Regions from separate parts of the Paeniglutamicibacter psychrophenolicus genome, predicted to be linked through region 1. Evidence: riboswitches for the same ligand, from Rfam matches in the RefSeq annotation. Region 1 holds a riboswitch; the other holds the start of a gene.
The links. A riboswitch is a leader RNA that binds a small molecule or an ion and turns the genes downstream of it on or off. The one in region 1 is predicted to bind S-adenosylmethionine.

Region 1 (7,153 bases):
GCCCTGCCTACTGGGCGATTTGGGCCCGGCCCAGTGGTGCCGGATCCACCATCGGGTGTGCCTTGAAGTACTCGATGCCAGCCACGAGGTCGATTTGGCCCGAGTCTGCCACGTTGGTGCCCTGGGCGAAGGTGAAGAAGTTGTCTCCGCCGGTGGCCAGGAACGAGTTGGTGACGATGCGGAACACCGCGTCGTTGGCGATCGGCTCTCCCTGGTAGCTCATCGAGATGATGTGCTGCCCGCGCGCCGCATTCGGGCTGTAGGTGTAGCTGAAGCCCCCGGAGATGCCCAGGTGCAGCTTGGGCCGGCTCGCGCCGTCGGGCTGCCACTGTTCCTCAAGCACCGACTTGATCTGTGCACCGGTCAAGTCCATGGTGAACAGCGTGTTGCCGAAGGGCTGCACCGATGCCGCGTCCTTGTAGGTCACGGTTCCGTCCGTGCCGTAGAGCAGGTCCGCGCGCAGGCCGCCGGGATTCATGAAGGCGATCTGTGCCGGGATGCCTCCGAAGCTCTCGTTGGAGGTCGCCCACAGGTGCATGTCGGCCACCAGGTTGCCCAAGGAGGATTCAACGCCGCGGTCCGAGCCATTGGTTCCGCCGCGGAGGATGTTGGCGCTGATGTTGCCGATCTTCTGGGCGCCGACGACCTCGGCCTGCTTGCTGGCCGCCTCGACGATCGTGGCGACCTCGGGCACGGCCTCGAAGCGCGGCACCGTGGTGCCGTCGGAGGCGATGGTGGTCAGCGAGATCAGCCCGCCTTCAAGGCCGGTGACCTGCTTGTGCTTCTTGGAGACGGTGATTTTCAAGGTGTCCAGCGTGGTGCCGTATTGATGTGCCTGGAGCACCGGGCGCTCAAGCCCCTTGGCCCAGCCGTCCACGGGGTAGGCGCAGGAGTAGCCGATGTGGGTGTGGCCCGAAATGATCGCGTCGATCTCGCCGGAGGCCTCGCGGACCAGGTCCCCGTACGAGGTGTCCTCGGTGCCGATGGAGGCGCAATTGCTGCTTGACGAGCCTTCGTGGGTGAGCAACACCAGCACGTCGGCCTCGCCGTTGGACTTGTCCCCGTCGGACAGCTGCGCGGCGACCCGGTTGGCCGCCTCGACCTGGTCGCCGAAGTCGAGCCCGGAAATGCCTGCCGGGGTGACCAGCGAGGCGGTCTGGTCCGTCACGGTGCCGATCAGCCCGACGGTGACGCCGTTGAGTTTCCGCAGCGTGTATTCCTTCAGGGCCGGGGTCTTGGTTCCCTTCAGGTAGACGTTGGCGCCCAGCGCGTAGTCGGCCCCGGCCGCCGCGTCGCCGTTCCCGTAGCGGGGGATGACCCGGTTGAGCAGGTCGTCGAACCCGCGGTCGAACTCGTGGTTCCCCACCGCGGAGGCGTCAAGCCCGGCGGCCTTCAGTGCGTCGATGGTGGGGTCGTCCTGCTGGGAGAAGGACGTGAAGGTGGAGGCGCCGATGTTGTCGCCCGCCGAGACGAAGAGCGTGTTGCGGTTTTTGGACTTGTAGTCCTTCACGGCTCCGGCGAGCACCGCCGCGCCGGCCTCGGCGCCGTTGGCCTCGATGCGGCCGTGGAAGTCGTTGATGCCCACCAGCTCGATGGTGGTGGACGGTGCGTTTTCCTGCTTGTTGGCCTGCCCCTGTGCGTTTGGATCCGCCGGCGCGGCCGTGGCTGGCCCGGCGACAGCTGTTGATGCCATGAGCGTGAGTGTTGCGGCTGCGACCAGGGCATTGCGCCGCAATTGATGTTTCTCGGACACGTGGTTCTCCCTCAAGAAAAGTGACGGACGAGTGGCGTGTTCCCGGCCGATGGCGCCGGCCGTGGGCACGTGGGGCTGATACTACCGAGCGGAACCTTCAAGTGAAAGGGTTCTTTGACGATTGCCCGGGTGATGGACCGGGCCCGGACCGCTCCCGGGTTCCGCGGGGTGCGGCCCGATGCGACGTTGACCAGCCACGACGCGGAAAGAGGCGCGGTCTGTATCTTGCCGGCTTCCTTGTTGCGAATCATTCTCATTTAACTTACCGTTATCGCCATGTCGCAACAAAAAACACGCACCACGCCCCATGCACCAACCGCCACCCGTTGGTGGCGCAACCGGGTCGGTGCCCTGGCACTCATCGCCACCGGGACGCTGCTGGCCGGATGCGGTTCCATCGCACCCGGGGCCGAGCAGGTGCCATCGCACCCTGTCCCGGCGGTGTCCGAGGCAGGCTCCGCGACGCCGCGGCTCGTGCTGACCTACGATGGGGGACTGCTGGTTGCCGATGCGCGCGATGGAGCGGTGCTCTCGGACCACAAGCTTGCGGGTTTCAACCGCGTCAATCCCGGCGGCGACGGCCGCCGGGTGCTCGTCTCCACCGCCGGGGGATTCAAGGTCCTGGATGCCGGCGCCTGGTCCGAGAAGCATGGGGAACACTCGCATCGCTACACCTCCGAACCCTCGCTGACCGAGCTGGTGTTCCCGGCCGGGAAGCCCGGGCACGCGGTGGTCCATGCCGGGCACACCGCCCTCTTCGACGACGCCACCGGCAAGATCAATATCTTCGAATCCACCAAGCTCGCCAACCATGAACTGCCGCGCACCGACGACGTGGCACTGCCCGAAGCCCACCACGGCGTGGCCGTGCGGCGCGAGGACGGGACACTGATGGTCACCGACGGTAATGCGGAGGCCGTCAACGCGGTGAAGCTGCTCTCCGCCCCGGACGCCGGGCACCGACGCACCACGGTGGCCGAGTCCACACAGTGCCCGGGTGTCCACGGCGAGGCGGTCGCCAAGGACGAGGCCATGGTGGTGGGTTGCGAGGACGGCATCCTGGTCATCAAGGGCGAAAAGATCGCCAAACTCGATGCCCCGGACGCGTACGGGCGGATTGGCAACCAGACCGGGTCCGAGGCCTCGTCCGTGGTGCTCGGGGACTACAAAACGGACAAGGAAGCCGAGCTCGAACGCCCGCGCACCTTCTCGCTGACCGACACCGCTACCAATTCCCTGAAGCTCATCGACATCGACTACAGCTATTCGTTCCGCTCCCTGGCCCGCAGCTCCTCGGGCGACGCACTGCTGCTGGGCACCGACGGCAAGCTGCACGCTTACGACGTGAAGACGGGCAAGGAAAAGCGGGCCATCTCGGTGGTCGAGGCGTGGGAGGAGCCGCTCGACTGGCAGCAGCCGCGCCCGACGGTTCACGTTTCCGGCTCTATCGCCTACGTCACCGAGCCGGCAAGCAAGCAGCTGCACCTCGTGGATCTGCAGACCGGCAAGGTGTCCGGCACCGTGGGCCTGCCCGAGGTGCCCAACGAGATCACCTCAATCGCGGGATAGCGCACCCGGGTCCGGGGGCGGAAACCAAAAACCGCGGGCCGGTGTCGATCCCCTCGATCGGCACCGGCCCGCGGCCGGATCATGGTCGTGCTAGCTTGCGGTGACCAATTCGACGCTCACCGGCGTCGGGTTGGTGAAGATGTCCAGCACCGGGCAGTGCTCATCCACGGCCGCCTGCAGTTCCTCGTAGCGCTCGCGGGTTTCCGGGCCCTGGATCTTCACGGTGAGGCGGACCTCGCCGAAGCCGGGGCGGATGGTCTTCTCGATGCCGAACAGCCCGCGCACATCCAGGTCCGCCTCGGCGTTGATCTCCAGCGAGTCGATCTTCAGGCCAAGCTGGTGCGCGTAGAGCCGGTAGACCACGACCTGGCACGAGATCAGCGCACCCAAGGCGAACTCGACGGGGCTGGCGGCCGCGTCGTCCCCGGCCAGGGCCTCGGGCTCGTCGACGATGAAACGGTGCTTCCCGGCGGTGATCTCGCTGGAGACCGATCCGGTGGACACGCCGCTGGTCTTGAAGGTGAGCGCCGCGCTGGCGGTGTTGGCGGCGATGCGCTCGCCCCAGGCGTTGCCGGCGGCGGTGAGCTTTTCGGCGCGAACCGATTCCAGGGTTTCTTCGATCAGGGTTTCGGACATGGGAAACGGATCCTTTCGTGGCTGGCGCATGCGCTTGCACGACGCCATACTTACGCCGGCCCGGTTGGGCGGCGTCGAATCGTCACCTGGAGCACCCCGCTATGACGAAGAGGGTTGCGGTCCAATCGGCCAGGGCCGTGAATGATTGGAGCTCGTGATTCTGCTGATGAGTCTTCCCGAATCCGCGCCGCCGAGGCAAGACGGGTGCTTAACAATTCGTCACGGCAAAGTGCCGATTGATCGAACAAGTGCCTGCCGGGTTCACTGGATACGGCATCCTGGCGAACGTGAACGGTGATTCCGGGCAATTCGTTGAAGAACCTTCGAAGCGCCTGACTGCGTTTCCGGTTCCCGACCCGGCATTGAATATCCATCTGGGCTCTGCCAAAAGCAGCGGCCCCGGCCCTTCGGTGTGAAGGGCCGGGGCCGGTAAATCCATGGAGTCAAATTATTTGCCGTGTTGCGGCTGGTCGTTGGCGTTGAGCCGGGCCAGCAGGTCCGTGAAGCGCTTGATTTCCTCGGGCTCCCAGGAGATCAGCCTGTTGCGCAGCAGCTGGCGCGAGGCAGCGCTCGAGGCGATCACCCCGGCACGGGCCGTGTTCGTGATGCTGACCAGCATGGCCCGTCCGTCGTTCGGATCCGGGACACGGGTGACCAGTTTCTTGGCCTCCAGCCACTTGATCATTCGGCTCATGGTGGCTTTGTCCACCTGGAGTTCCTCGGCCAGGATGATCTGTTGCTGGGCCTGCTCGCGGGCCAGGATGGAGAGCACCTTGTAGCCCAAGGGCTGAAGCTCCGGGTGGATGGAAGCGGCGCGCCTGCGGATGGCCTGGCGCGCCTTGACGACCATCATGGAGAACTCTTTTTCCACATCCTCGATCAGCGGATCAAGTGCGGTGGAGTCGGTGGCCGATCCCGGGTCGGGAAGGGAATCGGAAAACGGTGAAGTCATGTCATTCATTTTAGTAGCGATTTTCCGCTTCGACGTCCTTGTTGCCGCGGGATTTCCCGTGGTGCGGCATCGGTGCGACCGCCGCGAGGCCCGGCTTCGAGGCGGGCTGGGCCGTGCCACCATTCGCGCCTGCCCGTTTCCCGGCGAATTCCCGGCAAACATCCACCCGCAAGGGTTCCCGGAAGCGGGTGTGCCGGGCAGAATTGCTAGTTGTTGAACCCCGCCAAACGATGGAGAACACCATGGGCACGATCCTCAATCCCTACATCAGCTTCCGTGACACGGCGCGTCCCGCGCTCGAGTTCTACCAGTCGGTCTTCGGTGGCGAGCTGGACCTGCGTCCCTTTGCGGACTTCGAGTTCGCCAAGACGGACAATCCGGACGACAACAACAAGATCATGCACGGGCACCTGCGTGCTCCCAACGGCTTGAACCTGATGGCGGCCGACACCCCTGCCTCTATGGAATGGAAGGGAGGAACCGCCATCTCCGTCACCCTCAGCGGCGACGACAAGGAAGAAGTGACAGGTTACTGGGACAAGCTCAGCGACGGAGCCAAGATCGGCGAGCCGCTGGCCCAGGCGCCCTGGGGCGACTGGTTCGGCATGCTGACGGACAAGTTCGGTGTCGACTGGATGGTCAACATCGCCGGACCGGGCACCGCCGGGCAGTAGCGCAGGCCATGTTGGGCGCTCCGATGTCGGACGTGCCAAGGCAAGGACTCGTGGGGCCAGGCCGTCTCGGCCGGGCCCCACGAGTCTTCCCCGAGGTTTTCTAGGCCTTGCGCACCAATTGCAGGCGCCAGGCCTCCGGCCCCTCTTCGAGGTAGCTGATCTCGAAGGCGCCGGGCGCCCGGCCCTCGAGCTGGTCCAGCAGCGGCAGCGGGTTGTGCGGGGCCACCAGGACCAGGCCGCCGCCCACGGCGAGGGAATCCAGTGCTCCAAAGATCGTGGCGTGGCGGATCGCGTGCGGGATGGCCCGGGCGTCAAGCTCCGGAAGTTCGGCATCATGATCGCCGCAGGCGCACTCGTGGGCCGCGGGTTGGGTATGCTTCTCGGCTTCTTCCTTGCTGGAAGAGATAACAATGTCAGCCACGATGGGGTTCCTTTGCTCAAGAGGGGTTTCGATTTCCAGCATCGACTGGCAACCTTCGAATCATTTTAGTACAGTCAACTACGTGGAAAATAATCGTAGTCGCCGCCGCATGTCATTTGCCGCCTTGGCCACCCCGTGACCGGTCCCTCGGATCGTTCCCCGGCCCCCACCCGGCGCACCTCTTTCGGGCGCCCGCTCTCGCCCACACGCATGCGGATTCTTGAGCTGCTGGAAGCGCAGTCGGCCCCCGCCACGCTCGCTGCCGTCACACACATTTGCGGACTGCATGAAAACACCGTCCGGGCGCACCTCGAGGACCTGTTGCGCGACGGCTACCTGAGCCGCGAGCGCGCCGCCTCGAAAGGCCGTGGCCGCCCCGCATGGCTCTGGGAAGCCAAGAAACCCATCGAGCATTCCCCATATGCCTCCCTGGCCTCCGCGCTGGCCACCGTGCTGCATGAAACCAGTGCGCATCCGGTCCAGGATGCGGTGGATGCGGGGAAGGCCTGGGGCAGGGAATTGACGCTCAAGCAACAAGGTGAGCACCATGGACAGCGCCCCGCGGAGGCAGCCCGCTCCCACGTGGTCGACATGCTCGAAGCGGTCGGGTTCGCCCCCGAACCCGACGCCTCCAACGAACACGTGGTGCTGACCCGCTGCCCGCTCATTGAAGCGGCCAGCAAGCATCCGGACATCGTCTGCGGCGTCCACCTGGGGATCATCCAGGGGGCCTTCGCCGAGATGGGACTCGACGGTTCCTCCAGCACCCTTCTGCCGTTTTCGGCCCCCGGCCAGTGCGCCCTGCAGCTGCGCACCGCAGCCAGCGAAAACCACTCCGGATGAGAGTCGCCCGGAAATCCATCCAAGCCAAGCCCCGGCCGATCCCGGCACGTACCCTGTTCATGCTGCCCGCTGCCGCGAGCCTGCTGGCCGGGCTCAACGCCGCCCTGCTTCTCCTGGATTTGCCCGCTCCGCTGAACGCCGCCCACTGGGGAGAGGTCCACGGGATGGTGCTGGCCCTGGGGTTCGTGGGAACCCTGGTTGCCCTTGAACGCGCGGTGGCCCTGGGCCGGCGCGCCGGCTACCTCAGCCCGCTGCTGCTGGGAGTTGGATCCCTCCTGCTGCTTTCCGAGGTGCCGCGCTACGCC
Region 2 (7,153 bases), 3.2 Mb from region 1:
GCGCGGCAGCGATTAGCTTCCGTGCGCGATCTGGCCCTTGGACCAGGCAACACATCCAGCCATGATTAGCCTCCAAATTTCGGATCATGGAAATTCAAGCTCATTCATTCCAAGTGAAGTGCATCACAGCAAGTAATGTCAACTTTTTATCGTGACGAGGTCGGGCATGTAGTGCGGGGATCGGTCCGCGGGCAAAATACACCAAGAACCCGGCGGAAACTACCCACATCAACGGATAAATCTTCCCATGGCGACCGGCCGCTGCATTCACCACAATCCAAGCGATAAACCGGCACCAATACCGTTGGCAATGGAGTAGGCCGGTGGCATGGTGATCAGCGTCAGGAAGGCCGGCATTGCCGTCACCCGCACACACATTGCGGTCAAGGCTGGCTCAATCTAGGCTAGAAATGCAGACCCCCCGACGCACGTTGGATATGGGGGTCTAGCTGTTTAATCGGCTAGATCTTTTGCGGTTCAGTGGAAGGTGCGCACGCATGATCCATTTGAAGTCACCGGGCACCAAAACAACGACGAGACCAGGCTGGGTCTGGACAACAGTCAGCTACCAAGCGCGCCAAGCGTGTGAACGAACTTTGCCTTCTTGGGCACCTGCCTTCGCGCAACGCAACGGCATGAGGCCTCAGCTTGAACTTGCTTCGGCGTAGGAACCCCGCCCGAGTCATTACCGCTTCGAGCAGGCGATGACTCGTCGAGGCAGAGCCGCAGCGAAGACCTGCGGGAGACCACCCGCCCCGAAGCCCATGTCAGGCGTTGAGCGCTTCGGGGAAGATCTGTCCGATGGGCGACTTCTTTTCGGCCTGGAATTCGTCCTCGGCACGGCCGTAGGCCCAGTAGGCGGACAACGACATGGCCCGGCGATCCACTCCGCGTTCGCCGTTGAGGTAGGCACGCAGCGACTTCATGGTCTCTCGCTCGCCGTGGGCAAAGACCTGGAGGGTGCCTTCGTGCCACTCGGCGTTGCGCACGGCTTCCTCGAGCTTGGTGTTTTCCGGGGTGAAGTAGCCGCCGCGGTGCAGCCAGTGCACGGTGATCCCTGCCGGCACATCCAGCTGGACCTCGTCCTCTGGTCCTGCGACCTCGAGGTAGATGTCCCCGACCATCTCCGGGGTCATGTCTTCGACGGCGGCGGAGATCGCCGGAAGCGCCGTCTCGTCGCCGATGAGCAGGTGCCTGTCGAATTCGGGGTTCGGCGTGTAGAGGCCGCCGGGGCTGGCGAAGCAGATCTGGTCGCCGATCTTGGCGTTCTGCGCCCACGGGCCGGCCAGTCCCTGGTCTCCGTGGATCACGAAGTCGATCTGCACGGTTTGGGCTTCGAGGTCCACGTGCCGCAGCGTGTAGGTGCGTCGGACCGGGAAGTCTTCAGGGGCCAGCTGTTCACGCAGGGCATCGAGGTCGTACGGGGGCACCAGGCCGAGCTCGGGCTTGGCGAAGAGGATCTTCACGTAGCGGTCGGAGACGGCCTTGTCCTGGAAGTTCACGAATCCTGGACCCCCGAAGGTCAGGCGCATCATGTGCCGGGACAGTTGCTCGGTGGCCAAAACCTCGAGGACAACCTGGGGCCGAACCGGACGTGCCGAACGCTGGATGCTCACCAATTACCGCCTTTGTGGATTAGGGAAGATAAGCCTAGCCTAATCGACCAAGCCCCCACTTAGCCAATGCCAACGTCATGAACCCGAGCCGCAAGGCCCCATGCAATCAACCGAAGGCCACGAAAAATTGCCGCTACTCCAGGTGTTGGCCCTGCCAGCTGCGCAGCCTCCAGCTCGATCCCGTCGCATCCTCCAGGGTCACCACACCGGTGTTGGCCAGCGGCACGGGGGAAAGCAGTGCAGAGTCGAAGTTGGCGCTCCGGGAGGCAAGCCAGGTCACCAGCATTGCCGCGTGGCTGACCACCACCAGCTTCCCGGTCCCGGCATTTCTGGCCCCCTCGATGACCGCGTCGAAGCGATCCAGTGCGGTGCGGGCGTCCTCGCCGCCGGGCACCCTGGCCGAAAGGTCGCCCGAGAGCCAGCGGAAGAACACGTCGCGGTAGGCCAGTTGGGCGTCGCGGTCGGTGCGCATTTCCAGTTCCCCGGCGGAGATCTCGGTAAGCCCGGCGTGCTCGGCCACTTCCAATCCGCGGGCTTGCGCCAGCGGACCGGCCGTCATCCTGGCCCGCAGCAACGTCGAGGAATACACCGCGTCGACGTCCCGCCCCTCGGCGCCCAACCGCTCCACCAGCGCCTGGGCCTGCGCAATCCCGGTCTCGTCCAGTGGTGCCCCGGGGGCAGCGGTGTCCAGTGCCTGCGCCACGTTCGAGGCGGTCTGCCCGTGGCGGATCAAGATCAGTCTCATACCATCACCCTAAATCGTCATCCCCGTTTTGGTACGATGAAACCAGCTTCACGAGATGCGCGCCAGCTTTAGGCTCCGACCAGGCGCGTACACCAACCCCATGCTTCACGGGTGGTTCGGATGACGAAGCGGTCCTTGGCGGCAACCGCCCCGGGGACAAGAGCACACGAAAGGCGCCGTCCCTTGCGCAACCAGTCATGCCCGTCCGAATCCTGTACGTCCTTCCACCCCGGCCACCGCACCAATCCGCGGGCGGTCAAGTCCCTGATGGCCCGACCCACGCTGTGGGCTCCGGCCGATGTGGAGGTCATGGTCTCCCCCGTCCAGGGGCTCACGCTGCACGTCTTTGCCGGCGGGACCCACCACCAGGTCTTCGCCCATGACCTTCCCGTGATCGCGCACCTGCTGCGCATCGCCCCGACCCGTCCCGAGGGCGTCTCGCTGGGCCGGGTGAATTTCCACAACAACGCGCTCGCGCTTCCGGCGGACCCGCGGCGCAGCGCCGGGCTGGGTTACTTTTCCTTCAGCACCGAGCCGCTTGAGCCGTGCAGCTTCGAGCGGGACGAGGCCCTGGCCCGGGACTTCGACGCGTTGACGGCCGAGCTGCAGCGCTCCTAGCGGAAGATCGGCTCGGCCGCGTAGCGGGCCATCGCTTCCTTGTTTTCCGCCGACAGCCGCAGCAGCCGCTGGGTCTCGACGGAAAAGAAAGCCAGGGTCGTGGCGGCACGAACGCACACCCCGCCGTCGACCGGATCGTGGAATTCGTAGCAGATGTCGAAGCTTGCTGCCTTGATGGCGCTGATCCACAGGTCCACGTGCGCCGGGACGTTGCGGTAATCCAGCGGCTTGACGTAGCGCACCCGGTGCTCGACCACCAGGATCTGGGTGTTTTCCGGGACCGCGGAGAACAGGTCGACCAGCGGCTCGATCCCGGGCTTGCCGGTGCCGCCGGGCACGCCGAAGCCGGCGATGCGCGCCTCTTCCATCATGCGGACCAGGTTCACGTTGTTGATGTGGCCGTACGCGTCCATGTCTCCCCAGCGCATGGGGACCTCGACGCGGAGCTTGGGTTCGTTCACTTGCCCGGCCCCTGCTCGGCGTCGGGGCTGATGAGGCCCAGCTCCTGAAGCTTTTCGGCGATGCGTGCCCCGTCGGACTCGTACACCCACGGCACCCCGGGAGTGGAGTTCAGGATCCCCTGGCTGCGTCCGCCGGCCAGCACGGCCTCCGAGGGGGTCAGCTGGCGGATCACGATCGCCGCGACGTGGTCGGGGTAGCGCCTGGCGAATTCGGCGTAGAGGTAGGGGTCGTGCTGGCCGTCGTCGCCGATCAACAGCCACTTCAGGTTCGGGAACTCATTGGCCAGGCGGCGCAGCTGGTCGGCCTTGTGCTGCATGCCCGAACGGAACCAGCCCCTGTCGGTGGGCCCCCAGTCGGTCAGCAGCAGCGGGCCCTGCGGGTAGAGGTTGCGCGAGAGGAAACGGGTGAGCGTCTGGGCAACGTTCCAGGCTCCCGTTGACAGATAGAAGGTGGGGGCGCCGGGCTTGTCACGCATCAGCTTCTCCATCATCACCGGCATCCCCGGGGTGGCGAGGCGGGCGTGCTCGGACAGGACGAAGGAGTTCCAGGCGGCCAGCAGCGGGCGCGGCAGTGCGGTGACCACGATGGTGTCGTCCACGTCGGAGAGCATCCCGAATTCGGCGGCCGCGTCGACCATCATGACCGGGGCGGCCACGGCCGCGGAACCATCGGTGTGCAAGGTGATCTCGTGCCAGCCCGGTGCCAGCGTGGCGGCGACCCTGACGTCGAGCACTCCCCCGCGGTCGGCCTGCACGGCAAAGCGTTCGCCGTTGATGTGCACCTCGAGCTGCCCGTGCGGGACGATCGGGGAGATGAAGTTCCGCCAGCCACGCACCCCGTCGGCGATGACCTTGGCGCGGTGGCGCCCCGCATCGAATGCGCCGGGCTTGGCCAGCACCAGCCGCGCAAAGATGCGCACCCAGCCGTTTTCCGGGTCCGAGAGCCCGTAGCCGGTGTAGGGCAGGACGGTGGGCACCAGGCCCCGTTCGCGGGCCCGTGTTGCGCGCAGTTCCAGGGCGCGGTCCTCGAAGCGTGCGGCAATGTGCCGGGCGCGTTCGGCTCCTGTTTCCTTGACCATGAAACCCAGTCTTTCACGAGCCGGGGGCAGGGAGTGGATCGAAAGGATGAATTGGGCCGCGTTGCCGGAAAGTTCACTTGCCGTTGTCAACTCTGGTATTTTTCTACGTTTCGTAGAATTATGAAGGCATGATGTTTGACCATGATGCAGATGAACCCGTGCTGGTGCTGACCGAAGAGCAGGCCTGGAGCTTGCTCGAGAGGACCTCCCACGGCCGCCTGGCCACCGCGGTGGGCGGCACCGTCGATATCTTCCCGCTGAACTTCGGCCTGGTGGGCAAGACCATATACATCCGCACGGCTCCAGGCGAAAAGCTTGCGGCCCTGACGGTGCACGATGCGGTGGCCTTCGAGGCCGACGGCATCCTCTCCGACGAGGCCTGGTCGGTGGTGGTCCACGGACACGCGCACCAGCTGCAGACCACCGCGGAGATCGAGGAGGCACGCAGCTCCGGGGTCTCGCCGTGGACGCCCACCATGAAGGAAGCCTGGGTCAAGATCGAGGTCGCCAACATCTCGGGTCGCCACTTCCGCCTCGGCACACAGCCCGAGAGCGACTAGCACCACGGCACCTTCCGACCGGAAACACCCGAGGAACGACCATGGTCGATGCGCGTGCACAAGCCGCACTGGCGCATGTGCGCGCCCTGTCCCGCGGTGGACAGATCGATCCAAACGCCAGTGTCACCATCCATTTCCATCCCGATGCACCGTTCGGGGACACCACCGTGATCGAGTCCCTGGCCCGCGAGGGGATCTACCGGTCGCAATTCGAAACCGGCACCGGCAACGGCGGGCTCACGGCAGTGCCCGGCGGGGACCGCTACCTGTGGGAAAGCAGGCTCTTTGGCGGGCACTACGACGACGCCGAGGCTGCACTCCGGCCCAAGTACTGGTCCCTTGACCTGCGGCGCGACGGGTTCGGCGGCTCCCCGCGATTCGGCTCAAGCTACCTGCGCCTGAACCCGGCAGTGCTTCAGCGGAGCACCTTTTGCTTTCCCGACAGCGTGTTCGGCCCCACGCATTTCGGGACCGCGAGGCGCTTCGGGATTCCGGAGCCGAAGGGCATAAATCCTTCCAGGGACCCACTCGATGACTACATCGAGGCCCACGTCCACGGGGTGCTGGAATTGCGCAGGGACGTCGAGGCGATCGTGCTGGACCCCTCGTACCGCGGCACACCGATCGAGGCGGCGGCCCGGAAGCTTGGCTGCCCGGTCCATTGGCATCAGGGCTTCGCGGCAACGGGCACCATGCTGCACCAACCCGGCTACCGCGGGAAGGGACCGGCCGAACTCGCCTCGCGGCTGGCCGGGGACGGGGAGCTTGACCCCTCCGGGCTCGGGCACGCCCGCTTGCGGCCCGGGCTGGATCCCCAGGAGCTCAAGAAGGTCTGGCACCTGTTGGCCCGCTACGGCCGCAAGCCGGGCGGCCCGTAGACGCGCCTACTTGTAGTCGTAGAACCCGGCCCCCGACTTGCGGCCCAGCTTGCCCTCGGCGACCAGCGCGGCCACACGCTCGTTGGGGGCGTCCTCGGCGGCACCGGTCTCGGCGTACGTGGCCTGGGCGATGAAGTCGATGACATCCAGGCCGACCATGTCCATGAGCGCGAACGGGCCCATCGGGTGGCCCAGCGCGGTGCGCGCGGTGGTGTCGATGTCCTGAACGCTGGCGATGCCCGAGTCGGCCAGGAACAACGCCTCGCGCTGGATCGCGCCCATCAGCCGGTTGGCGATGAACCCGGGGATCTCCCGGTTGATCAGCACCGGTTCCTTGCCCAGCCGGCGGGCCAGCTCCATGGTGGTGTCCACCGTCGCGTCGCTGGTGGTTTCGTGGCGCACGACCTCGACGCACTTCATGACCAATGCGGGGTTGAAGAAGTGCATGTTGCACACCTGCCCGGGGCGCCCGGTGGCTTCGGCGACCTTGGAGGATCCCAGCGTGGAGGAGTTCGTGGCCAGAATGGCATGGGCCGGGGCCAGTACGCCGAGCTTCTCGAAGATCTGCGTCTTGATGTCCAGCCGCTCGGTGGCTGCCTCGATCACGAAGTCGGCGTTGGAGGCGGCGGAGTCCAGGTCGGTGCTGTAGGCCAGCGCATCAAGTGCCGCCGTTGCGGCGTCCTGCCCCAGCTTCCCCTTGGCCACCCGGGAGGCGGCCCAGGTTTCCAGTTCGGTGCGTGCCGCGGCGAGGCCTTCCTCGGAAATGTCCTGGATGGTGGTGGAATACCCGGCCAGGGCTGCGGTCATGGCGATCTGGCGTCCCATGGTTCCCGCGCCGATGACCAGGATGGTGGAAATGTTCTCGATGCCGGTTGCTGTGCTCATTGTTGGCTCCATACATTCGTAAGGTGTTCGCTGGCTCACGTTGGCGGCCATGCCCGATGCTTATCCTAGACACGGCGCGAGGCGCCCGCCGCATCCGGACATGCCGGATGACGGAGGACGCCCCGATTCGACGTGCGGCTAAGCCCCGCGCAGGTACACGGTGGTGGTGTGCGTGAAGAACTCCTTCGCCGCCCCGCCCTGTTCCTTCGGACCGTAGCCGGATTTCTTGGCCCCGCCGAACGGGACGTGCGGATCGGCGCCGGCCGATTCGGAGTTCACGTGCAAGATGCCCACGTCGATCGATTCCATGG

Region 2: it holds a riboswitch for S-adenosylmethionine, as region 1 does, so the genes downstream of both, JOF46_RS20700 (hypothetical protein) here and JOF46_RS06375 (OsmC family protein) in region 1, are expected to answer to the same signal.

The regions. Positions count from the first base shown of each region.
Region 1 is NZ_JAGIOE010000001.1:1,441,741-1,448,893, forward strand. It holds gene JOF46_RS06365 (bifunctional metallophosphatase/5'-nucleotidase) at 8-1,753, opposite strand; gene JOF46_RS06370 (hypothetical protein) at 2,030-3,322, shown strand; gene JOF46_RS06375 (OsmC family protein) at 3,413-3,958, opposite strand; SAM riboswitch class IV at 4,000-4,118, opposite strand; gene JOF46_RS06380 (MarR family winged helix-turn-helix transcriptional regulator) at 4,407-4,910, opposite strand; gene JOF46_RS06385 (hypothetical protein) at 4,921-5,154, opposite strand; gene JOF46_RS06390 (VOC family protein) at 5,153-5,584, shown strand; gene JOF46_RS06395 (DUF2249 domain-containing protein) at 5,685-6,005, opposite strand; gene JOF46_RS06400 (helix-turn-helix transcriptional regulator) at 6,141-6,848, shown strand; gene JOF46_RS06405 (hypothetical protein) at 6,845-7,153, shown strand, end outside.
Region 2 is NZ_JAGIOE010000001.1:4,603,041-4,610,193, forward strand. It holds partial or broken gene JOF46_RS22415 (NCS2 family permease) at 170-360, opposite strand; gene JOF46_RS20690 (siderophore-interacting protein) at 768-1,616, opposite strand; gene JOF46_RS20695 (histidine phosphatase family protein) at 1,750-2,361, opposite strand; SAM riboswitch class IV at 2,408-2,530, shown strand; gene JOF46_RS20700 (hypothetical protein) at 2,545-2,979, shown strand; gene JOF46_RS20705 (acyl-CoA thioesterase) at 2,976-3,407, opposite strand; gene JOF46_RS20710 (App1 family protein phosphatidate phosphatase) at 3,437-4,519, opposite strand; gene JOF46_RS20715 (pyridoxamine 5'-phosphate oxidase family protein) at 4,648-5,079, shown strand; gene JOF46_RS20720 (DUF3626 domain-containing protein) at 5,121-5,957, shown strand; gene JOF46_RS20725 (3-hydroxyacyl-CoA dehydrogenase family protein) at 5,964-6,842, opposite strand; gene JOF46_RS20730 (aldehyde dehydrogenase family protein) at 6,981-7,153, opposite strand, start outside.